One region of the Actinoplanes hulinensis genome, then DNA from elsewhere that is predicted to be linked to it. Evidence: riboswitches for the same ligand, from Rfam matches in the RefSeq annotation. Region 1 holds a riboswitch; the other holds the start of a gene.
The links. Region 1 has a riboswitch for cyclic di-AMP ahead of KZ829_RS13980 (C40 family peptidase). Riboswitches for the same ligand answer to the same signal wherever they lie in the genome.
Positions count from the first base shown of each region.

Region 2: it holds a riboswitch for cyclic di-AMP, as region 1 does, so the genes downstream of both, KZ829_RS14225 (C40 family peptidase) here and KZ829_RS13980 (C40 family peptidase) in region 1, are expected to answer to the same signal.

Region 1 is NZ_JAHXZI010000006.1:346,210-353,375, reverse strand. Features, by position in the region: gene KZ829_RS14005 (tetratricopeptide repeat protein) at 1-353, opposite strand, end outside; gene KZ829_RS14000 (hypothetical protein) at 350-700, opposite strand; gene KZ829_RS43950 (AAA family ATPase) at 697-1,995, opposite strand; gene KZ829_RS13990 (epoxide hydrolase family protein) at 2,121-3,185, opposite strand; gene KZ829_RS13985 (MarR family winged helix-turn-helix transcriptional regulator) at 3,269-3,691, shown strand; gene KZ829_RS13980 (C40 family peptidase) at 3,835-4,821, opposite strand; cyclic di-AMP (ydaO/yuaA leader) riboswitch at 4,839-4,974, opposite strand; gene KZ829_RS13975 (M56 family metallopeptidase) at 5,097-6,005, opposite strand; gene KZ829_RS13970 (BlaI/MecI/CopY family transcriptional regulator) at 6,002-6,358, opposite strand; gene KZ829_RS13965 (cytochrome ubiquinol oxidase subunit I) at 6,432-7,166, shown strand, end outside.
Region 2 is NZ_JAHXZI010000007.1:352-7,517, reverse strand. Features, by position in the region: gene KZ829_RS14235 (RNA polymerase sigma factor) at 1-206, shown strand, start outside; gene KZ829_RS14230 (heavy-metal-associated domain-containing protein) at 303-509, shown strand; gene KZ829_RS14225 (C40 family peptidase) at 561-1,136, opposite strand; cyclic di-AMP (ydaO/yuaA leader) riboswitch at 1,143-1,317, opposite strand; gene KZ829_RS14220 (CAP domain-containing protein) at 2,014-2,817, shown strand; gene KZ829_RS14215 (aminoglycoside phosphotransferase family protein) at 2,875-3,741, opposite strand; gene KZ829_RS14210 (hypothetical protein) at 4,059-4,859, shown strand; gene KZ829_RS14205 (VOC family protein) at 4,878-5,615, shown strand; gene KZ829_RS14200 (hypothetical protein) at 5,637-6,269, shown strand; gene KZ829_RS14195 (GrpB family protein) at 6,294-6,869, shown strand; gene KZ829_RS14190 (hypothetical protein) at 6,866-7,166, shown strand, end outside.

The DNA of each region.
Region 1 (7,166 bases):
AAGTCGCGGCGCAGCATGAGGCAACGGGCCACCGAGCGGTGCGGCTCCGGGGCGTCCGGGCGGAGCCGGGCCGACTCGCGGGCGGCGGCCAGCGCGTCGTCCGGCCGCGAGAGCAGCAGCAGGCACTCGGCGTGCTCGATGTGCACGGCGGCCATCTCCGGAGCCACCGCGACCGCGGCCTCGGCCGACACCAGAGCGTCCGGGTAACGGCCTTGCAGCCGCAGCAGGCCGGCGAGCAGTCCGAGCAACTCCGGGTCGGCGGGCGTCTCGCCCAGTCCCGCACGAACGGCCGACTCGGCCTGCTCGAGACGCCCGACGTCGGCAAGCGCCCGTGCCCGCGCCGCGGCACTCACCGGCCGCCGCCGTCGCCGGTCGCGACACGTGGGTGGGCCACGACCAGGGAACGGGCCACGTGCAGAAGGCGTGCGGCCAGCAGTAGGCGGACCGCGCGCGGGAATCGGACGGCGGGCCGAAGACGGGCCACGCGCGGGAACCGGACAGCGAGCAGACGGCGGGCCGCGCCCAGCACGCGCGCCGCGAACACCAGGCGCGCCGCGCCCAGGATCCGCGCCGCGAACCCGAAGCGGGTCGCGCGCAGGAATCGGGCCGCGGCCGGGAAGCCCGCCCGCAGCAGGTGACAGCCGGCGAGCAGGACGCGAGCGACGGAGAGGACGGCCGCCGCGACGAGGGAGCGGATCATCGGAGCTTGCGCTTCTTGAGGTAGGCGGCCAGATCGTCGTATTCGCCGCTCTCGTTGGCGAACATCGCCACGTTGCGGGCGGTGGCGAACCAGGCGTCCGTCGACGGCCGGACCTCGCGCGCCGCGCCCAGCATGTCGGCCTGGCTGATCATGCGGACCTCGCCGGTGGCGATCGAGTCGCGCATCGCGTACTCGGCGGCGGTCTCGCAGAGGTGGGCCAGGTCGGCGCCGGAGTAGTGCTCGGTCGCGGCGGCGACGGCGGCCAGATCGATCCCGACGACCGGACGATCCCGCAGGTGGTATTCCAGGATCGCCTCGCGCGCGGGCCGGTCCGGTGGGAGAACCAGCACGGTGCGGTCGAGGCGGCCGGGGCGGCGCAGGGCCGCGTCGACGTCCCACGGCGCGTTCGTGGCGGCCAGCACGAACACCCCGTCGTTGCCGCCGTCGACGCCGTCCAGTTCGGTGAGCAGCTGGTTCACCACAGTTCGCATGGACGACTGCAACTGGCTGCGCTTGTGCCCGAGGGCGTCGATCTCGTCGAGGAACAGCACGCACGGCGAGTGCCCGCGAGCCGACTCGAACAGGTCGTGCAGGTTGCGCTCGGAGCTGCCGATCCACATGTTCAGCACGTCGGTGATCGACAGCGAGATGAACGCCGCCCCCATCTCCCCGGCGACCGCCCGCGCCAGGAACGTCTTGCCACACCCAGGCGGGCCGTAGAGCAGCAGCCCGCCGCGCAGGCTCTTGCCGAACAGGCTGCGCAGCTTGGGGTTCCGCAGCGGCCCGAGGAACGACACCTCCAGCCGCTTCTTCACCTCGGCCATGCCACCGACGTCGGCGAGCGTGACGGCGGAGCGCTCCACGTCGAAGGCTCGGTCGGCGTGCCCGCGCACCGGATCGGGTTCGCCGTCGGCCCGCGCGAACCGCGGCGGCACCACGTCCCCGAACTGCTCCTCCATGGCCGTCCAGTCGATCCCGGACCCACCCGTCGCGGGTCTCTCCGGCGCCGCCTCCGGCGACTGTGCCCCCGCCTCGGGCGCGACCGTCGCGGTCGGCGGTGCCTGCTCTTCACCGACCGGGGGCACGGGCGGCGCTGTCCCGCCCAGCGCCCGGGCCATGACCTGCTGCGCTCCGGTATTGCCGGGTTCGCGGGCCAGGATCTGAGCGGCATGCCCGATCGCCTCCGGCCCCCGGCCGGCGGCCACCAGCATCTCGGCCAGGTGCAGCCGCAGCGTCAGGTCGTCGGGCCGTGCTTCGACGGCGGCCGCCAGGCTGTTGATCAAGGCATCGCTCATGCGGGCGATTATGCCCCCGCCACGCCGCCCACCGACCACGGACGGACCCCGACGGCTCCCCCGGCGCCGATCTGTCTCCCGCACCCACCGCTCCTCCCCGGCCGCTCCCGGCGCTCGTGCCGGGGTCATCGGCCGGTCAGGGTGCGGAAGAAGGTGGTCACGTCGGCGGTGAAAAGGTCGGGGACCTCCAGTGCGGCGAAGTGGCCGCCGCGCGGGAACTCCGTCCAGTGGCGGATGTCGTGGCGCTGCTCGGCGAGCGGGCGCACGGACTGCGTGATGTCGCCGGGCAGGACGGCCACACCCAGCGGCACCGGGCAGGGCGCCTGCGGGCCGTCCAGGCCGGTCTCCTTGACGATGCGGGCCGCCGAACCCGCGGTGCGGAACAGCCAGTGATGGGCGACATCCGCCACGATGCGGTCGTCGGGGACGGGCGTGGCCGGGTCGGCCCAGGTGTCGAACTTCTCACCCAGGAAGGCGAGCAGCCCGGCCGGGGAGTCGTTCAACGCGTACGCCGGGGTCTGCGGAGTCGCGGCGAACAGGATCTGGTGCGGGTGCCGGTTGGCGGCCAGCCGCATCGTCCTGGCGAGCCGCTCCTGATCCTCGGGGCCGAGGCCCTCCGCCGGGCCGGGGGTCGGCAGGTAGTTGACATGGACGCCGACGACCCGGTCGGGGGCGACCGCGGCGAGCGACCGGGAGATGCCGGAGCCCCAGTCACCGCCCTGGGCGCCGTAGCGCCGGTAGCCGAGGCGGGACATCAGCTCGGCCCAGGCCTCGGCCACCCGGCGCAGTCCCCAGGGCCGGGTGGTGGGCCCGGAGAGCCCGAAACCGGGGATGGCCGGGACGACGACGTGGAAGTGCTCGCTGAGCGGGCCGATGACGTCGAGGAACTCGACGGTGGAGCCCGGCCAGCCGTGGGTGAGCAGCAGAGGCAGGGCACCGGGGTCGGCGGAACGGACGTGGAAGAGGTGGATCCGGTCGCCACCGATCTCGACGGCCTGCTGCGGAATGGCGTTGAGTTCGGCCTCGTGCGCCCGCCAGTCGAACCCGAGCCAGCGGTCGGCGAGTGCCCGGACCCGATCGAGCCGGATGCCGTAGTCGCCGGGAGCGGCGTCGGGCCACCGGGTGTGGCCGAGCCGGGCGGTCAGATCGTCGAGTTCGGATTGCGGGACCCGGACACTGGATTCGTTCATGCGACTAACGTTAGACTAGCGAACGTTCAGAAGTCCAACGTTAGATTCGTCAACGTTAGAGAGCCCAATGTTAAAATCGCGACGTGGAAGAGCTGCCAAGCTGGGTGCTGAGTCAGGTCTCGGCGCAGGGTCACCGGATCATCGTCGAGAGGTTCGGGGCGGTGGGGGCGCGGGGCTACCACTACCGGCTGCTGCGCTCCCTGGCCACCGAGGGTCCGGCCAGTCAGGCGGCGCTCGGCCGGCGCACCGGGATCTATCTGAGCGATCTGGTCGGGGCGCTCAACGAGCTGGAGTCGGCGGGCCATGTGCAGCGGTCACCCGACCCGGCGGACCGGCGGCGCAACATCGTCGGGCTCACCGAGCGGGGGCGGGAGCGGGCCGAGGAGTTGTCGGAGCGGGCACACGCGGTCCAGGACGAGCTGCTGGCACCCCTGTCCGGCCCGGAGCGCGAGCAACTGACCGGGCTGCTGCAGCGGCTGTTGGAGCACCATCAATCGGGCGGGTGACGGGCCACTCACCCCCGGCGGGCGCGGCACGGCCGCGACGGGCCGGGGAGCTCGCGGGTCTCCCACGGCGGCTCACGAAGGCGTACGAAATCAAAAGAAAGACCGCCGGCGCGAAACGACGGCGGTCTTTCCCGGAGGGTTTTCTAGCCCGGTCGGCGATAGCCGGCGATGGGCCCCCGATCGATGGTCGCCATCCGCACGTGGTCTCCCGTGTGCGGGGCGTGCACCACCTGGCCACCACCGATGTAGATGGCGACGTGGTGCACGTCGGAGTAGTAGAAGACCAGGTCACCCGGCTTCAACTCGCTCCGGCTCACCGGTGTGCCCGAGCCCCACTGGTCCTTCGTGTAGTGCTCGAGATGCACACCGACCGCGGCCCACGCCTCCTTCGTCAGGCCCGAGCAGTCGTAACTGTTCGGTCCCTCGGAGCCGAAGACATAGGGCTTGCCGATCAGGTCGCACGCCTTCTGGGCGGCACGGCCACCCTTGTCGTTGGTGTACGTGACCGGGCACGGGCCGGTGCGCAGAGGACCGTCGTCGATGTTCGCGTCGCCGTACGCCTGGATCCGGAGCTTCTGGAGCTTCGTGATCTCCTTCTCGATCGCCGTCTTCTTCGTCGCGAGGTCCGTGTCGCGGGCGGAGATCTCGGACTCGAGCTGGTCGACCGTGGCCTTGTCGGCGGCGTACTTGTCGCGGAGCTTCGCGACGTTGGAGATCGAGGCCTCCTGGTTGTGGGCAAGCTGGTCGAGCAGCGTGAGCTTCTCCACCAGACCGTCCGGGTCACCACTCAGCAGAGCGTTGAGGTTTCCCGGCGGGCCCTGCATGTAGGCGTCGACCGCCAGACCTCGCACCTGCGCCATCGCGACATCCACCTGAAGCTGAAGCGGCGTCAGCGTCTTTGCCAGCTGCTTCTGCTGCTTCCGCAGCTTGGTCAGCTTCGTGTGGTTGGCGTTGTACTCCTCGATGACGGGCTCGAGTTTGTTCCACTCCTCGTCGATCTGACCCTCGACGGTGGACGGCGAGGGAGTGGCATGGGCCGCCACCGGACCCGTGATCACCAGGCCGGCCGCGGCGAGCGCGCAAACCAGGATGCGCAGCAGGCCGGCGCGACGCGCGCCATTGCGTTTCACGTTGTGTGCGTCGTCCTTTCTTCCCACTCAGCCGCCGACCGGGTTAGCTGACGGGTTCGGGCGGGAAGCATGCCCGGCCGCGCGTGGTGCCACGGCTTCACCCCACTGACCTGGGTCCCCGGTTCGCGTGTCGCGATTGGGCGGTGGTTCGCCAGATCGGCCGGATGGACGATGGGGGGCTGCCGAACCGGGGACCACCGTACTCGGATCATGCCGGCAAATGAAGGTCGCACAGCCCGCCGAACTGTACGAACAGCCGGCAATACGGAGGGTTACTAGAATGGCCAGGTATTCAGGGCACGCGCCAGCCACGGCACGACGACGATCACCGTGGGTAGCACCAACAGACCCGCGGCCGCTGCCGTCCCGGCCACCGCGAGTGCCGTCGAGCTACGGCCCGGACGATCCAGCCGCGCCAGGCGCCGTCGCCGTGATTCACCCTCCGGGTCGGCGGTCACCTCCTCCGCCAAGGGGACGGCGTCGGCGAGACGAGCCAGCGCGGCCCGCAGCGGCGCGTGCCCGGTGCGGCGCCTCGCGGCATCGTCGGCCACCATCTCCAACAGCAGGTGTACGGCGTCCAGCGGCGCCTTCGACCGCAACGGCCCGGGCACGGCCTGGTAGAAGGCCGTGAACGACTCCATCACCAGCTCGTGCTTGTGCCGCAGGTGGGCACGCTCGTGGGCGAGGACGGCGTCGACCTGCTCCCGGTCGAGCACGTCGAGCACGCCGTCGCTGAGCACCACCCGTGGGTTCCGGCCCGGCACGCAGTAGGCCAGCGGCAGGGGCGCCTCCAGCACCCGCACCTCTCCCCCGCTCAGGCCGTCATGACGTTCCACCCGATCGAGGAGGTCGACGAGCATGCGGTGCCGGTCGCGCCGGGCACGGGCCCGGGAGGTCACCTTGACGAGCGAGACCACCAGCCGGGTCACGATGGTCGCGGCCACCGCCAGGGAGAACAGCAGCGCCGCGACGGTCTCCGGGTGCCGCGCGCCGGCCGCACGGACCACCTCTTCCGGGGCGGCGAGCACGACCCCGAGCGCGCAGAGCACGGCGGTCAGGGTCAGCGCCTGCCAGAGCAGCACCCCGGCCACCGGGGCGCGGTCCGGCCAGCGGGCGTTGGCCAACAGCCTCGGCACGGCAAGCGACAGTGTCAGCCCGAGGGCGCCGAGCAGGAGGGCGGTCACCGCTCGATGTTACGGCCGGCCTTCTCGATGGCCGCCCTCAGCGCTTCCGGCGGCAGCTGGCCGACGAAGTAGGCGAGCGCGGCATCCCGGTCCGGCGTGGCACTCAGCGCGTCCAGCATCACACCGGCGGTCATCTCCTCGCGGGTCTGCGCCGGGGCGTAACGGTAGGCACGATCCGCTCGCTGCTGAACGACCAGGCCCTTCTTGGCGAGCCGGTCGAGGACGGTCATCACCGTCGTGTACGCCAGGTCGCGGTCACGGCTGAGCAGATCGTGCACCTGCCGCACGGTGAGCGGCTCGCGTGCGTCCCACAGTTTCGCCATGACCTCGCGCTCGAGGTCGTTCCTCGCCATGTGAGGCAGTCTACTGCACGACGTCGTACTACGAGTCGTAGTATCTACTACGAATCGTCGTAGAGGGGTTGCCATGGACGTGCTCGACCTGACTCGATTGCAGTTCGCGGTCGTGACGATCTACCACTACCTGTTCGTACCGGTGTCGATCTGCCTGTCCGCCACCGCGGCGGGCTTCCACCTGACCTGGCTGCGCACCGCCCGCGAGAAGTATCTGCACCTGGCCAAGTTCACCGGGAAGCTGCTGATCGTCACGTTCGCGGTCGGCGTGGTCACCGGCCTGGTGCAGGAGTTCCAGTTCGGGCTCGGCTGGAGCGCGTTCGCCCGGTTCTACGGCGACGTGTTCGGGCCGACGCTGGCCATCGAGGGGATGCTCGCGTTCTTCCTCGAGGCCACGTTCCTGGCGTTGTGGTATTTCGGGTGGGACCGGCTGCCCCGCCGTCTGCACGCCGCCACCATCGTGGTCGTCGCGGTCGGCACGCTGCTGTCGGCGTACATCATCCTGGCCGCCAACTCGTTCATGCAGAACCCGGTGGCGTACGAACTGGACCCGTCGACCGGGCGGGCCGTGCTCACCAGCTTCACCGAGCTGATGACCAACGAGGTGGTGCTCGCCGCGTTCCCGCACACGATGGGCGGCGCCGCGATGGCCGGCGGCGGGCTCCTCATGGCGATCGGCATCTGGCGCACCGTCGCCGACCCCGCCTTCCGCACGCTCGCCCGGGTCGGCGCCTGGACCATGCTGATCGGCGGTGCGGTCACCGCGATCAGCGGCGACCATCTGGGCAAGGTGATGACGGCCGTGCAG
Region 2 (7,166 bases), on a different contig from region 1:
AGGTCGACGGCCCGGCCGCCGGGCTCGCCGAGGTCGACCGGCTCGCCGACGTCCTCGACGGCTATCACGCCTTCCACGCCGCCCGTGCCGACCTGCTGCGACGTCTCGGCGACGGTGCCGCGGCGGCCGCCTACGACCGGGCCGTAGCCCGCACCGACAACGCGGCCGAACGGGCGTACCTCATCCGCCGCCGCGACCAGCTCTGACCCACGACGCGCCGGGCCGTCTCCCCAGGCCTGAATACCCTAGGGGGGTAGGGGTAGTGTGGTTGGTCGGCGTCCGCTAACGACAAGGAGACCGTGATGGCTGTCAGGACCTACACCGTGACCGGTATGACCTGCTCACACTGCGTCAACTCGGTGACCGAGGAGGTCGGCAGGATTCCCGGCGTCACCGGCGTCGAGGTCGACCTGACCTCCGGCGCGGTCACCGTCACCAGCGACCAGCCCGTCGAGGACACCGCGGTGGCCGCGGCCGTCGACGAGGCCGGGTACGAACTGGCGAGGTAGTCATACACGCCAGCTGCCCGCACCCTGTGGTGGGTGCGGGCAGCGCTGTCATCAGGCCAGGCGCCGGACGACGTAGTTCGAGCTCCAGATCCTCTGCTTGCTGACCGGCTTGCCGGTCCGCGGCGCCGACCACATCTTGCCGTTGCCCGCGTAGATGGCGGCGTGGATGCCGTACGAGCCCCTGCGGATGATGATGAGGTCACCGGGGCGGGCCTTGGCCTTGCTGATCGCCTTGCCGTACTTCTGCTGCAGGTTCGCCTTGTGCGGCAGCTTCTTGCCCACCGTCTTCTTGTAGACGTAGAGGGTGAAGCCCGAGCAGTCGAATCGGTTCGGCCCGACGGCGCCGAACACGTAGGGCTTGCCCTTGTGCCGGGCGGCCTCGGTCACGACCCGGGCGCCGATCGGCTGCGCCGCGGTCACGACCCGAGTGCTGGTCGCGGCCTCGACGGTGACGGTACGGCTCACCGTCACGTTGGTCCGGACGGCGGCGACGCTCGGCGCCTGTGGGGCGGCGGAGGCGGTGTGCGGTGTGCCGAGCCCTCCAGCGAGAAGACCGAGACCCACGGACAGGGCGATGGTGCCGGTTCCCAGGGTGCGGAAGTGCCGGCTCGAAGTACGTACGTGCACGGTGAAGGAATCCCTCCGGCACGCCTGCGAGGTTAGCTGTCGGGTTCGGGCGCGAAGGAATGCCCGGCCGCACGCTGGCGGCTTCACCCCAAGATCCGTTACCTGCCACTGGCGGTGGCGGATCGATATGTGGTTCCCCCGTCCCTGCCCCCGATTGCCTCATGCTCGCCAAGTGGCTCGTGTCGCCGGACCGGGGCAGGGCTCGGCGTGGTCCGTGCTGACACGACCGGCGAGCAGGTGCCCGCCGCCCCTCCTTGATATCCCAGGTCCCGGGGCCGCCAACCCGCCTCGGCATCCACGGCCGCCGATCGATTCGGCGAACGGCGTCCCGGTTGCAGGACGGGTGCGAAGTTTTCCGACACGCTGTGTTCATGGACGGTGACGCCTCGGTGATGATCTTGTGTGAAACTGATCACGATAAATCCGGATCGCTGTCTCCGTCGCCCCGCCGCCGATCATCCGTTCTGTCGAGGGCGGGCCGACTCACCGGCTCGCCGGGCACGGCCAGGTGGTCGAGCGCCGTCACCGGCGGGCCGGGGCTTCACCGGCCGGGCGCTCACCGCACACGACTCCTTGGTCCTCGCGTCAAGATCCCTCCGGCCGGTTGCGGCCGCGTCCTCTCGTGGTCCGGCTGAGCGCATGTCGAACGCTGGTGGGCCCGTGGGCTCCGCGGCCAGGTCTTTCAAGATCGATACGGTACGTCCGGAAGCGTCCACGATCCGCAAGATGACCGCGAACGCCGCCGGTGCCCGGATCGATCGCGGCAACCATTCGGAAACCGGCAAACACCGATTCTGTGATCGTCGCGGCCGGCGCCCCGTCGAAGTGACTGGTGAGCCCGCAAACAGCGGGTTGCACATTTCGAAAGGGTCTGCTCTTGCGCCAGCTTCTTCGCCGCTTCGCTGTGACCGCCCTCCTCGCCCCGGTCGCCGCCGTCGGCGCAACCACGATGATCGCGAGCCCGGCCGAGGCTGCACCGGCGAAGCCTGGCCCGACGCAGCCCGACTACGGGCAGTACGGCTCCTGGTACGGCTCCGGCAACTACGACTCCGGTCGGTACGGCTCCGGAAACTACGACTCCGGCCGGTACGGCTCCGGGAACTACGACTCGGGCAGGTACGGCTCCGGGAACTACGACTCGGGCCGGTACGGCTCCTGGAACCCCGGTCCGGGCCAGCGCCCGTCGCGGCCGGCTCCCACCACGCCCGCCCCGACGAAGCCCGCCCCGAGCCAGCCCGCCCCGAGCCAGCCCGCGCCGACGACACCCGCCCCGGGCAACACCACGCCGGCCAAGTCGACCGAGCAGGCCCTGCAGGACGAGGTCAACCGCCTGATCAACGTGGAGCGTGGCAAGAACGGCTGCTCCGCCCTGACGGTCAACGAGCAGCTCACCAAGGCCGCCCGCGACCACAGCGCCTGGATGGCCCAGACCGGCACGTTCTCGCACACCGGCAGCGGCGGATCCAGCTTCGTCGACCGTGCCAAGGCGGCCGGCTACGCCCAGCCGTCGGCCGAGAACATCGCCTACGGCTACCGCACCGCCTCCGAGGTGGTCAACGGCTGGATGAACAGCACCGGCCACCGCACCAACATCGTCAACTGCAAGTCCAAGACGGTCGGTGTCGGCGTGGTCTTCAAGGCCGACGGCACCCCGTACTACACCCAGGACTTCGGTTACTGACGCCTGACGCCTGACGCCTGATGCCCCAGCCGCCCTGTGCGGCTGGGGCATCTCGCTTCAGCCCCCTCCTTCACCCGGCCCGTCGATGGCGTGGACGAGGCGCCGACAGCGCCGAGGATCATCGGTCAACCCGGCTGCCAGCCCCCAGAGCCAGTAATCCACGGCCCGGTAGAGAACCCCGTCGCGACAGCGATCGAGATCGAGGTCGGCAGCGCCCACGGCGATGTGGAAGTGCTGAAGAATGCTGTCCGGCCCGGGCATGTCGTCGAGCCGGGTCCACAGCACACGGGCCAGGTCGTAAGCGATGTCACCGCGCAGCAGCACGGGATCGACGATCAGCCACGGTTCTCGTTCACCGCGCAACACCTGCCCGCTGTGCAGGTCACCGTCGACAGCCAGACCGGAGTCGGCACGCGCCATCCGGGCGCCGGCCGCCACCGCGCGATCGAGCAGGACCTCGTCGAAGGGACGGCCCAAGCGCCGCCATTCAGCCGGCATCGCCGTCAGGCGCCGAGCCACCACTCCCGCAGTACTCGGTGCGTGCGACGGCGCCGGAACCGCCAGCCGGCGCATCATCCGCCCCAGCACCTCGACCGCCTCCAGCGACGGCGCCCGGGCCAGCGAGCCTTCGATGTCCAGCCGTTCCAGCAGCATCACCCCGGCATCGACGTCGGCCTGGACGAGCCGGACGGTTCCGCGGCCGTCCCAGAACCGCAGCGCGGCCACCTGCCCGGCGACGCCGGGACCGGGAGGCGTCAGTCGAAGAACAAAAAGATCTTCACCCCGGGCAACGGGTACGACCAGCGCGTTCGACCCATGCACCGGCGCACCGGTGACGGTCAGCCGCCACCGGGCACACCAGTCCGCAACGAGCGCGGGCAGCCGGTCCAACCAGCCGGCACCGCCGTGCCACCAGCGCGGCATGTCCCGAAACGACTGTGGCACTTCCACGACCGACCTCGCCCCGCGGTCCGGCGAATCGCTTCCACTCGTCAAGCGCCGGCCCTCATCCGTCGACGATCACTGGGCGACAACACCTCAGCGTAGGCTCCCCGACAGGCCCGCGACCGCCGGCCGCGCCGGACGCCGGCCTCACCACCTTCGACACCGCCGACATGTGCGCCCACCGCCCGGCGTCCTGACCATCGCCGTCGTCCGGTAACCACATCCGCCCAGGTCATGAGAGGCCGCGGCTTCGGCCGTCGGTAGTATCCAGCGACAGTTCGAGTCCTGGAGCGTTGATGACCTACCCGCCGCCGCCCGGTGAACCGCTTCCACCGCCCGTCGACCCGTATGAGACGCCGCAGCACACCGCGCCACTCTACGAGCAGCCGGACTTCGGTCGGCCCACCTATGCCCAGCCGAGCTACGGCCACCCGGGCCTCAGCCAACCCGAGTATGGCCGGCCGGGTATCCCGATGGCCCCGCCGCAGCGGCAGGGACAGTCGCGAACGGTCGCGATCACACTCCTGTCGGCGGCGATCGCGCTCGTCGTACTCGTCGGCGGTGGAATCGTTTTTTATCTGGTCGGAGAGAAGTTCTCCCAGAACGAGAAGGCGAGCCCCGGCCCGAGCGAAATGGCGAAGGCGGACATCAGCATCCGTGAGCCGAGCACGCTGAACGGTCATTCCAAAATCGAGGCCCAGGAACTGTCCTCGCTCACCATGGACCTGGCGAAGGAACTGGAAGGCTACCCGGGCGCCGCGAACGCGTTCGGGGCCTTCTACGGGTCCCTGGCCGACAAGAAGATGATCGCCGTGCTCGCGGCCGAGGTCGACATCGACGATCCGCAGCGCATGCTCGACACCATGTTCCAGTCGTTCAGTGGCGAGAACCAGCTCACCCAGGTCTCCGCTGTCAGCACCGGCTCGCTCGGCGGCGTGGCGCAGTGCGGCAACAGCGTCATCGGTAAGGAGGACGTGGCCATCTGCGGGTGGGCCGACGAAGGAAGCGTCGGCATGTTCCTGCACTTCTACGAGACCGCGGTGGACGTGAAGGGCGACTTCCCCGACATGCGCGCGGAGATCGAGACCAAGAATTGAACCTTTAGTATCGGCGGCGTGGCAACGCGGCTGGTACAGATCAACATGAAGGCGTACGACGACGCCGGGCTCGGCGCTTTCTGGGCGGAGGCGCTCGGCTGGGCGGTCTCCAGCGAGGGACCCGGTGTGACGAACCTCGAACCCGAGGGTTTCGTCTACCCCGATCCCGTCGCGGTCTGCATCGACCTGGTCGTCTCCCCGGAGCCCAAGACGGTGAAGAACCGGGTGCACCTCGACCTCGCCACCACCTCGAAGGAGCATCAGGCGGAGCTGGTCGCCCGCCTGACCGGCCTCGGCGCCACACCGGTCGACCTCGGGCAGGGCGACGTGCCGTGGAAGGTCATGGCCGACCCGGAGGGCAACGAGTTCTGCGTGCTGGACTGGCACGACCCGGGCTCGGACACCGGGCCGATCTCCACCGTCGTGGTCGACTGCGCGGATCCGCGTGCCATGGCCCGGTTCTGGGGCGCGGCCATGGACTGGACGGTGCTGCGGGTGAGCGACCACAACGCGGTCCTGCGTTCGGCGGCGGGTGTCGGCCCGTATCTGCAGTTCCTGCGCACACCCGACGTCAAGACCGGGTGGAACCGCGTCCACCTGGACGTTCGCCCGTATCCGGGTGACGATCCGGGGGCAGAGGCGGCCCGATTGCGGGCTCTCGGCGCCACCACCGTCGACCTGGGCAACGGCGACATCTCGTGGACGGTTCTCGCCGACCCGGAAGGCAACGAGTTCTGCCTGCTCAGCCCGGGTTGATCCAGCGTGGATCATAGAAGCGTGGATGATGTTGAGGTTCTCGACCGGCTGTACCGGACCGTGTACCGCGCGGCACGGGCAGGCGAGGTCGACTGCACGGACGCGTTCGATCTGGCCGCGTCCGTGCTGGAGCTTGAGCCGGCGGATCCGGATGCCACCGAGCTGGCCTCGCTGAGCCTCGACTGCGCGGAGGTGAGCCGGCCCCGGCTGGCCGGACTCGCCCTCACCCTGCTCGCGGAGGCCGGTTTCCAGCCGGGCTTCACGGAAGAGCCGGAGTGGCTGACCCGCCTCGAGGACGCCATGCGCCTGGTCAACCAGGACGTGGCCGCGACCGGGCTGCCCGATCGGTGCCGGCTTCGGGTCGACGAGGAATACTGGCCCGGCCACAACGGCAACGCCCACGCCGAGACCTGGGACGGCCACTCGGGCACCGGGGTGGGCGTCTTTCCCGCCTCCGGTGCCGACCCGGTGTCCGCGCTGGTGGCGGTGGCCGAAGACGCGCAGGACGCGGTGATGCACATGCTCTGGTCGGCGTGGCCGGTGTGCCCGGTGCACCGGCTCGGTGTTCACGCCCGGAGCCACGACGGCGCCGCCGTCTGGTGGTGTGGCGATGGTCATGCCGTCGCGGCGATCGGCGCATGGCAGGACCGCTGAGCGTTTCGCTACCGTGCTGGCGTGATGTTCATAGCCGCGTATGACCCGGATTGGCGACACCAGGGAGCGGCTCTGGTCGGTGAGTTGCGGGCCGCGTTGGCGCCGTCGGCGCTGCGGGTCGATCACATCGGCAGCACCTCGATTCCCGGGATGGCGGCCAAGCCGGTGTTCGACGTACAGGTCAGTGTCGTCGATCTCGACGATGCGGCGGCCGCGTTCGACGGACCGTTGGCCAACCTGGGGTTCTGCCGGCGACCGTACGAGCAGGATCATGTGCCGGCCGGTCGCGCGGATCCGCCGCTCCTTTGGGCCAAGCGGTACTGGAACAAGCGCGTACCGGGTGAGCGGCGGGTCAACCTGCATTGCCGGCTTGCCGGATCGCCGAACGAGCGGCTCGCCCTGCTGTTCCGGGACTGGTTCCGGGCGCATCCGCACGCGGTGCCGGCGTATGCGCGGTTCAAGAGTGTTCTGGGCGAGGCCGTCGGTGATCTGGAGGTCTACACGGAGGTCAAGGACCCGGTGGTCGACCTCGTCGTGACCGTCGCGGAGGAGTGGGCGGCCGCCACGGGCTGGTCTCCTTCAGTACGGGGGACGGCATGAATCTCGCCTCGATACGCGCGGACGTCGCCGTACTCGATGAATTGTTGCGGGAGATCGCGAAGCGCCCGGTCGACGTGCGTGACCCGGATTGGCAGGACAAACTGCGCCGGGCGCCGGCACCGGTGGACGAGGCCGGGGTGGCGGTAGAGGCCGCTGCCGCGTTGGAGGCGCTGCTCGACGCGTACGAGATTGGTGGTCCGCCGGTCCGCGAAGAGGTCCGGGCCGTCTTCCGGGATTTTCCGTCGTTCCGCTGGGCGGCTCGTCTGCCGGTCGAATGGGAGTCGGTGACGGAGTTTC